One region of the Aeromicrobium sp. CF4.19 genome, then DNA from elsewhere that is predicted to be linked to it. Evidence: predicted binding sites of a transcription regulator. Region 1 holds the regulator's gene; the other holds the start of a gene.

Region 1 (4,430 bases):
CTCCTCGCCGCCGCCGTCACGTCCATCGGAGGTGCGGAGCGGCCGGGACAGGTGACGATGGCCGAGGCCGTCGCGGAGTCGTTGTCCTCCGGGACGCACCTGCTGGTGCAGGCGGGCACGGGCACCGGCAAGTCGCTGGGGTACCTGGTGCCCAGTGCCCTGCACGGCAAGCGGGTCGTGGTGGCCACGGCGACGCTGAACCTGCAGCACCAGCTGGTGGAGCGGGACATCCCGGCGCTGCGCAAGGCCGCCACGAGCGCCGACGCCCAGGTGCCGCACACCGCCGTGGTGAAGGGTCGCGCCAACTACGCCTGCCTGCACCGGGTCCGCGAGGGCGCTCCCGACGACCAGGGCGTGCTCGTCGAGGTCCCCGAGGGTGCCCTGGGCGCGGAGGTCGTCGCGCTGCGGGAGTGGGCCGAGGAGCAGGCCAAGGGCTCGCACGTCGGTGACCGCGACGCCGCCCCGGCGCACTCCGAGCGGGCGTGGCGTCAGGTCAGCGTCAACCACCGGGAGTGCCTGGGCGCCTCTCGCTGCGCGCACGCCCTGGAGTGCTTCGCCGAGCGGGCCCGTGAGGACGCCCAGCAGGCCGATCTCGTGGTCACCAACCACGCGCTGCTGGCCATCGACGCCATCGACGGCGTCCCGATGCTCCCGGAGTACGACGCCGTCGTCGTCGACGAGGCCCACGAGCTGGCCGCCCGGGTCACGCAGGCCGCCACCGACGAGCTGGACGCGGGCACCGTGGAGCGTGCCTCGCGACGCGCGCGGGGGCACCTCTCCGACGAGCGCGGCAGCCGCGCGGTGGACGACCTGACCGAGTCGGCCGATGCGTTGGCAGCGGCGATGGCCGCGACCGACGTCGGCCGGATCGACGCACCCCAGGAGGCCCTGCTGGAGGGGCTGCAGATGGTGCGCGACGCCGCACGGCAGGCACTGTCGGCCTTCGGCAAGGACACGCCCACCGACGCCGAGGACGCCGGCCGCCAGCAGGCCAAGGCGATGCTGGAGGAGGTCCGGCAGGTGGCCGACCGGATGGCCACGAGCCGCGAGACCGAGGTGCTCTGGCTGGGGGAGTCCCGCGGCGGACCACAGCTGCGCGTGGCTCCGATCGACGTCTCCGGCGCGCTGCGCGAGAAGCTCTTCGGCACCAAGACGGTCGTGCTCACCAGTGCCACGCTGACGCTGGGCGGTGGCTTCGACCCGCTCGCCGCGTCGCTCGGTCTGACGTCCCAGCCGGCGGAGGGGGAGTCCACCTGGCAGGGCATCGACGTCGGCTCACCGTTCGACTACACGCGCCAGGGCATCCTCTACGTCGCCAAGCACCTGCCGCCGCCGGGCCGCGACGGGTTGCAGGAGGCCCAGCTGGACGAGATCGCAGCCCTCGTGGAGGCGGCGGGCGGGCGGACGCTCGGGCTGTTCTCCTCCCGCCGGGCGGCAGAGGCCGCGGCCGAGGCCACGCGGGAGCGGCTGCCGGACCTGGACATCTGGTGCCAGGGCGACGCCCAGCTGCCCGAGCTGGCCCGGCGCTTCGCCAAGGAGCCGTCCACCTGCCTGTTCGGCACGCTCAGCCTCTGGCAGGGGGTGGACCTGCCGGGAGACACCTGCCAGCTGGTGATCATCGACCGCATCCCGTTCCCGCGTCCGGACGACCCGCTGATGAGCGCCCGTCAACGCCTGGTGGAGAAGCGTGGCGGCAACGGCTTCATGACCGTGGCCGCCGGCCACGCCGCGCTGCTTCTCGCCCAGGGCGCGGGCCGCTTGATCCGTCGTGGCGACGACAAGGGTGTCGTGGCGATCCTGGACCCACGGATCGCCACGGCCCGCTACGGCAGCTTCCTGGCAGCGTCGCTGCCCCCGATGTGGCGGACCACCGACCGTTCCATCGTGCTCGCCGCGTTGCGACGACTCGACGAGCAGGAGTGAGGTCGGGGTCCGCCTCGGCGGATCAGGGCAGGGCGATCAGGGCAGGGGGATCAGAGTCGGCGCAGGACCGCGGTGACCTTGCCCAGGATGGTGGCGTGGGTGCCGTCGATGGGGGAGTAGTCGTCGTTGTGCGGCATCAGCCAGACGTGGCCGTCGGTGCGCTGGAAGGTCTTGACCGTGGCCTCGCCGTCGAGCATCGCGGCCACGACCTCGCCGTTCTCGGCCGTCGGCTGCTGGCGCACCACCACGAAGTCGCCCTCGCAGATGGCGGCGTCGATCATCGAGTCGCCCTGCACCTGCAGCAGGAAGAGCGTGCCGTCGCCGACCAGTGACGCGGGCAGAGGGAGCACGTCCTCGACGAGCTCCTCGGCCAGGATGGGCCCACCGGCGGCGATCTTGCCGACCATCGGGACGTAGGTGGCGGCCGGGCGGGCGTCACCGATGCCGGTGGCGTCGCCCTCGGACTCATCGGCCGGGCCCAGCGTCTTGCGGGCCTTGAGTACCTCGGGCAGGAAGATCTCCAGGGCTCGCGGTCGGTTGGGGTCGCGCTTGACGTAGCCCAGACGCTCCAGGACGCGCAGCTGGTGCGCCACCGAGGACGTGCTGGCCAGGCCCACGGCCACGCCGATCTCACGCATGCTGGGCGGGTAGCCGTGCTTCTCGATCATCTCGCGCAGGAAGATCAGGATCTTCTGCTGGCGGGCGGTCAGGCCGGTCATCTCATCGACCGGGCCGTCGGGCAGCTCGCGCGGGGAGTTGCGTGATCCCTTGGGACGCCCGCGCTTGGGTCGCGTCTCCTCGGCCTGGTCCGTGGTGGTGTCGTCGCTCATGGCCATACGGTAGCCGCGATCTCGGACACATCCAAACACCTGTTCGAGAGCGTGTCGTGGCCGATCGGACCCCGCGGAGTGGCGGTCGTGCTCGTCGCGACCAGGCCCAGCCGGATGGCCCCGCGCAGCCCTGGGTGCCGAAGGGAGCCGATCCTGCGGGGTCCTCCCGGGTCCTGACACGCCGAGAAGAACATTCTTTCGATCCTTCTTTCGCCGGAATTGCAGGGATTGTGATGGTGTACTCGCCTTCCTGTTCGATTGGGGGCTGCTTTTGTCGGTCGGCTGTCGTAGTGTCGTACACGTGTTCGATCGAACGTCTGTTCCAGTTCGCATCCAGCGGCCCGGAATCGAGTGACATCGCGGAGGTTCGGTCGGACACCCCAAACTCCACACCCCCGTCTCACTTCCCCCTTGGAGGCACCCCATGAGCACCATCTCCCTCACCTCGTACCCGTCCTTCTCCAGCCCGGAGCTTCGGCTCACCCGGCGTGGCCGGCTGGTCGTCCTGCTCGCGGCCCTGGTTGCACTCGTGCTGCTCGCCGTCGCGTTCGGCCCGTCGGTCACCGCCACCGGCGAGCGCGGCGACGTTCCGGCCACCACGGTGGTCACCGTGCAGCCGGGCGAGACCCTCTGGCAGATCGCCGGGGACGCCAACCCGGCCGGTGACCCGCGGGAGACCGTCGACGACATCATGCGGATGAACTCGCTCTCCGGCGCCGGAGAGCTGCAGATGGGCCGCGAGCTGGCGGTGCCGGTCTACGAGTGATCGGTGCGGCCGCGCACAATGGGCGCATGCTCATCCACGTCGTGGCCGACGGCACCGACCGCGAGGGCGGCTACGTCACCGAACGCTTGGCCGCCCTCGGGTTCGAGCTCGGGTGGATCGACCGCGATGCCGTCGTCGCGCACGACGAGCTCGCCCCCGCGGCCATGATGCTGCTGCTCGGCTCGGAGCGCTCGGCGCACGAGCCCCGGTGGGCCGGCCCGGTCGCGGCGGAGGAGGCCTTGGTCCGCTCGTCCCTGCGAGCCGGCACCCCCGTCATGGGGATCTGCTTCGGCGCCCAGCTGTTGGCTCGGGCCCTGGGTGGTGCGTCCTACCGCGGGGACGAGCCAGAGGCGGGCTGGAAGCGGGTCGACACCATCGACCCCGTCCTGTGCCCCGAGGGGCCGTGGGCGCAGTTCCATCGCGATGTCCTCACGCCTCCGCAGCAGGCCCGCGTGCTCGGCACCTCCTGGTACGGGCCGCAGTGCTTCATCGACGAGAGCCTCGGCACCCCGGCCATCGCCTGGCAGTTCCATCCCGAGGTGACGCCGCAGACGTACGCCCGCTGGGTGGACGACGACACCGAGACCGTGCGGCAGGCGGGCCTGGACGCGACGTTCATCAAGCGCCAGGCCTTGGCGAGCGCGGCCCGGGCCCGCATCGCCGCCCACCGCCTGGTGGACGACGCGTTGCGCTACCTCGAGGTCGACGTGCCGGCGGCCGACGTGTCCTAGTCGCAGGCCTCGGCGCGCAGGCCCGCCAGCGGGGGCATCTGCTCCAGCGGGGTGTCGATCTCCTCCGACTCGGCCTCGTCGAGGAACTCCTCGTACTCGGTGACGTCGGGCTCGTCGGACGTGGGGGAGATGAGGCCCTCGGTGTAGAACGCGCACTCGTCGGCGCCGATGAGGTCGGTG
Region 2 (4,430 bases), on a different contig from region 1:
GGGGCGTCGCCGTCCTGGGAGCCGAGGACTGCGGTGGAGGAGACCAGCACGGCGCGGCGCGGCACCTGTCCGGCTCGATCGAGGGCGTCGAGGGCTCGGCCCATCCCCTCGACGTAGGTCGCCCGGTAGGAGTCCTCCGTGCGGGGCCGTGCGGTGAGGGCCACGACGAGGAGCCCGAGGTCGAGGTCGGGCAGGCGCGGGGCCTCGCGCGTCAGGTCGACCGCCAGTCCGTGCAGCGGGGCCGGGACCCGTGCGACGTCGCGGCGAATGGCCGCGACCTCGTGCCCGAGGTCGACCAGCCGCAGCCCGATGTCGGACCCGAGCTCTCCGCAACCGACGAGCAGCACGTCCGAGGTCATGGCAGGAGGCTACGTGGGGGACCGGGAGGCGGCTCGTCGGGCGAGGGCTTCGTCAGAACGGCGGCCAGGGGACGGCGGGCATCTCCCCGGCGGGCTCGGGGAAGGCTCGAAGGGCGAGCAGGTGGTCGCAGCGTGCGACGAGCGCCGTCACCTCGGTCTCGGTGAGCAGCGCTCGAAGGGCCTTGCCGAGGGGCCCGTCCAGCAGGTCGCGGACGCGTTGCACGCCGTCCACCTCGTCGTCGGTCAGCGGCTCGCCGAGCCAGCCCCAGAGCACCGTGCGCAGCTTGTGGTCGGTGTGGAAGGTCAGGCCGTGGTCGATGCCGTGCCGGTGACCGTCGGTCATCTCCAGCACGTGCCCACCCTTGCGGTCGGCGTTGTTGGTGACGACGTCCAGCACTGCCATGCGACGCAGGGCGGGGGAGTCCTCGTGGACGAGGGAGACGGCGGTGTTGTGGCCGTCGACGCCGTCGAAGACGTGCTTCCATCCCGAGGGCACCGTCCCCTCCGGGACGATCGTCACGGCCTCCTGCTCCACGTCGGGCTCACGCCACAGCTGAACCATGCCGACGCCGTGCGGCCCCTCGCGCAGCCAGGTGGGTGGCACGACGTCCCAGCCGAACGCCTCCGACACGACGAAGGCCGCGACCTCGCGACGCGCCAGGTTGCCGTCGGGAAAGTCCCAGAGTGGGCGCTCTCCCGCCACCGGCTTGTAGACGACGGTGACCCCGTCGATCTCCCCGACGAAGGTGGCGTTGGACGCCGGCATGATCCGACCGGTCAGCGCGAGCTCTCCGTCCGGCAGGTCCAGGCCACCGCTCACTGGAACTCGTCGGGCAGCGTGCAGACGTGGTCGGGGTCCATCGGCACCTTGCACAGCGAGCAGATGGGGCGGCCGGCGCCGACCACCTCACGGGTGCGCTTGGCGAAGGCTCGGGCCGCTCCGACGGGGATGCGCACGACGAAGACCTCCGCGGGCTCGGACTCGTCGGCGTCGATCGCCTCGTCGTCCACGACCGGAAGGGGGAACGCCTCGATCACGACCTGAGCGGTGGTGGGGTCCCACCCCAGGCTCATGACCCCGGTACGGAAGTGCTCGACGACCGGCTGGTCGAGCGGATCGTTGTCCACGAGGCCGTCGGGAGTGAGGGCCGGGATGCTGAAGGGGTTGCCGTCCTCGGCCATGAGCGAGTCGAGCACCTCCTCCAGGCGCTCGGCCAGGGCGGCCGCCTGCTCCTTCTCCAAGGCGATCGACATCATCTCCTCACCCGCCCGGGCCTGGAGGTAGAACGTTCGCTCCCCGGGGTTGCCGACGGTGCCGACGACGAAGCGGTCGGGCCAGTCGAATCCGTGGACGGTGGTGGCCATGCCTCCATGCTAGGACGAGGTGCCGACCTCCACCGTGCGCCGGGGGCACCGTCGCTGTGCCGGGGGCTGGGATTGTGGCCCACAGGTCGGTTTCATGGCTGTGGTGGGTGTCGGTGGTGGGTTCTATGATGGGAACATCCACTCGATAACGGATGTTCGGAGGCAGAGCCCGATGGCCGCACCCCTGCTGGAGCAGCAGCCCGTCACCGCTGGTGACGTGGTGGCGACGCTCGCGCGGGTGCATGCCCTGCTCGATGCGCTTCCCACTCAGGTGTACTCGGGTCTGGCGGGCCGGGAGCAGCGTGAGGCGGCTGGCTCGCTGGCGAGGCTCAAGGCCCGAGTGACTGCTCATGAGCTGGCGGCCGTGGCCGCGGTGGAGTCCTCCGGAGCGGCCCGTCGCGAGGGCGCGAGCAGCACCGGCTCCCTGTTGGCTGGTGACTTCGGCCGGGACCGTCGTGGTGCCGATGCCGTGGTGCGACAGGCCAAGCAGATCACCACGACGCCCCAGACCCATCAGGCGATGGCCAACGGATGCTTGAGTGCGCGGCAGGTGAGGTCGATCAGCCGGGCCCTGGACCAGCTCCCCAAGACCGTCACCCCTGTGCAACGTGAGGCGTGTGAGACGCAGCTGGTCGAGGACGCACCCCGGATGGACCTCAAGCTGTTCGAGCGCCACGCCGACCGGGTCGTGGGCCACTTCCTCACCACCACCGAGGACGAGACCGGGGACAAGTCCGACCTGGATGCAGCGGAGAACAATCTCGTTGCGGCGCGTGAGAAGCGAGCCTGGGACAACGCCGACTTCTGGATGGGCCCGGCCGTGGACGGGCTGGTCAAGGGCGGATTCACCATCCCGGAAGCCCAAGCCGCCCACCTTCGGGTCGCGATGGACGCCCTGTGCGCACCCCAGGTCGAGATCGCCAGCCCCACGCGACTCTCCCGAAGGTCCGGCGAGGTCCTCCTCGACGAGCGACCGAGCTACCGGACCCGGCAAGGCTGGGCCTTCACCTACCTGTGCGAGCTCCTGCCCACCGAGAAGCTGCCCGAGACCAACAACCTCGGACCGATCCTGACCATCAACCTCGACCACCAGACGCTCATCGAGAAGATGAAGGTGGCGACGCTGTCGACCGGCGAGAGGATCTCCGCCGGCCAAGCCAGGCGGATGGCGTGTGAGCACCGGTTGCTTCCCGCGGTCCTCGGCGGTGAGTCGCTCCCGCTGGACCTGGGACGCGACAAGCGACTCTTCACCCTCCACCAGCGCCAAGGCCTCGCCCTGCGCGACCGCGGCTGCGTCTTTCCCGGCTGCGACAGACCACCCGGCTGGTGCGTCGCCCACCACGCAAGACGCACCTGGGCCGACGGCGGCGGCACCGACCTTCAGGACGGCGTCCTCCTCTGCCCCCACCACCACCGCATCCTGCACGCCGACGGCTGGGACATCACCTTCAACGAACGCGGACACCCCGCCCTCGTCCCGCCACCCACGCTCGACTCCCGACGACGACCGAGACTGCACGACCGCTTCAGGCCCGTCACGGTCTGACCGCAGGAGAGCTCTGCCCGGGGCCTCGGGCGTCGTCCGGGTGCGCCGGTGGGCCGGTCAGGTGGTGGCGTGGCCGGCGCCACCGCCGACGGCGGCGTCCGTGGTGGGTGCGGCCGCGGCCAGCCAGGAGAGGTCGCCGGCGTCCGTGTTCATCAGGACGACCGTGGGGCGGGCGCTCGAGTAGTGCACGATCGAGACCGAGGCAGGGTTGACGCTGATGCGCTGGAACAGGTCCAGGTGCATGCCGAGGGCGTCGGCGAGGACCGCCTTGATGATGTCGCCGTGACTCACCGCAGCCCAGACCGCGCCGGACCCGTGCTCGGCCTCGAAGGCGGCATCGTTCTCGCGGACGGCAGCCACGGCACGAGCCTGCATCGCGGGCATCGACTCTCCGCCGGGAAAGGTCACGGCAGACGGCTGGTTCTGCACGACGGACCAGAGGTCCTCCTTGGCGAGGTCGGCGAGGGACCGGTCCTGCCAGTCGCCGTAGTCACACTCGTTGACGCCGTTCTCGATCGACAACGGCGTCGGCCCGGACTGACGCTCGAGCACGGCCTGCGCCGTCTCGCGGCAGCGCTCCAGCGGGCTGGAGACGACACCGACGAGCGGTACGGAGGCCAGCCGCTCGCCCGCGCGGGCGACCTGCTCCCGCCCGGTCTCGTCGAGCACGACGCCGGGGGTGCGGCCGGCGAGGACGCCACTGGCATTGGCGGTCGTGCGGCCGTGACGAAGGAGGATGACGGTGGCCATGCCGTGAGCCTAGTCGTGGGTGCCAGCGAGGGTCGGTCGTCCGCGGGTCGCTACGCGCTGGCCTCCAGGCCGAGGATCTGGCCGAATCCCGTGCTCGGGTCGGCCAGCAGGTCCATCAGGATCTCCTGCACGACGGCCAGCACGTCGGCCTCGGGGGCGACGCTGGCGGCGAACCCGGAGAGATAGAGGAGGTTCTTGAAGAAGAGGACGAGGTCCTTGGGCATGCGGAACCCGTTGCGGGCCAGCACCTGCAGCAGGCGACCGAGCGTGATCCCGAGCTGGTCGAACGTGACCTCGCCGCGGGCCCGGTCGGCCAGCAGGTCAAGCTCGACCTGCAGCTCGGCGACCACCTGGGTGACGTCGGCGTCGTGGTCGATGGCACCGAAGGACTGCATGGCTGCGATCTGGCC

What was found. The regulator LexA, encoded in region 1, represses DNA repair genes until DNA is damaged. The targets are predictions, from matches to a motif close to TCGAACANNTGTTCGA.
Region 2: the regulator LexA is predicted to act here: its motif matches at 1,869-1,884, upstream of ACHAAC_RS13790 (DUF222 domain-containing protein).

What each region holds. Positions count from the first base shown of each region.
Region 1 covers NZ_JBIMEU010000008.1:122,577-127,006, forward strand. The annotation lists gene ACHAAC_RS15565 (ATP-dependent DNA helicase) at 1-1,923, shown strand, start outside; gene lexA (transcriptional repressor LexA) at 1,974-2,753, opposite strand; gene ACHAAC_RS15575 (LysM peptidoglycan-binding domain-containing protein) at 3,178-3,519, shown strand; gene ACHAAC_RS15580 (type 1 glutamine amidotransferase) at 3,546-4,250, shown strand; gene ACHAAC_RS15585 (hypothetical protein) at 4,247-4,430, opposite strand, start outside.
Region 2 covers NZ_JBIMEU010000006.1:153,812-158,241, forward strand. The annotation lists gene ACHAAC_RS13775 (hypothetical protein) at 1-359, opposite strand, end outside; gene ACHAAC_RS13780 (SCO1664 family protein) at 412-1,179, opposite strand; gene ACHAAC_RS13785 (DUF3090 domain-containing protein) at 1,176-1,724, opposite strand; gene ACHAAC_RS13790 (DUF222 domain-containing protein) at 1,897-3,270, shown strand; gene ACHAAC_RS13795 (histidine phosphatase family protein) at 3,328-4,020, opposite strand; gene ACHAAC_RS13800 (ABC1 kinase family protein) at 4,071-4,430, opposite strand, start outside.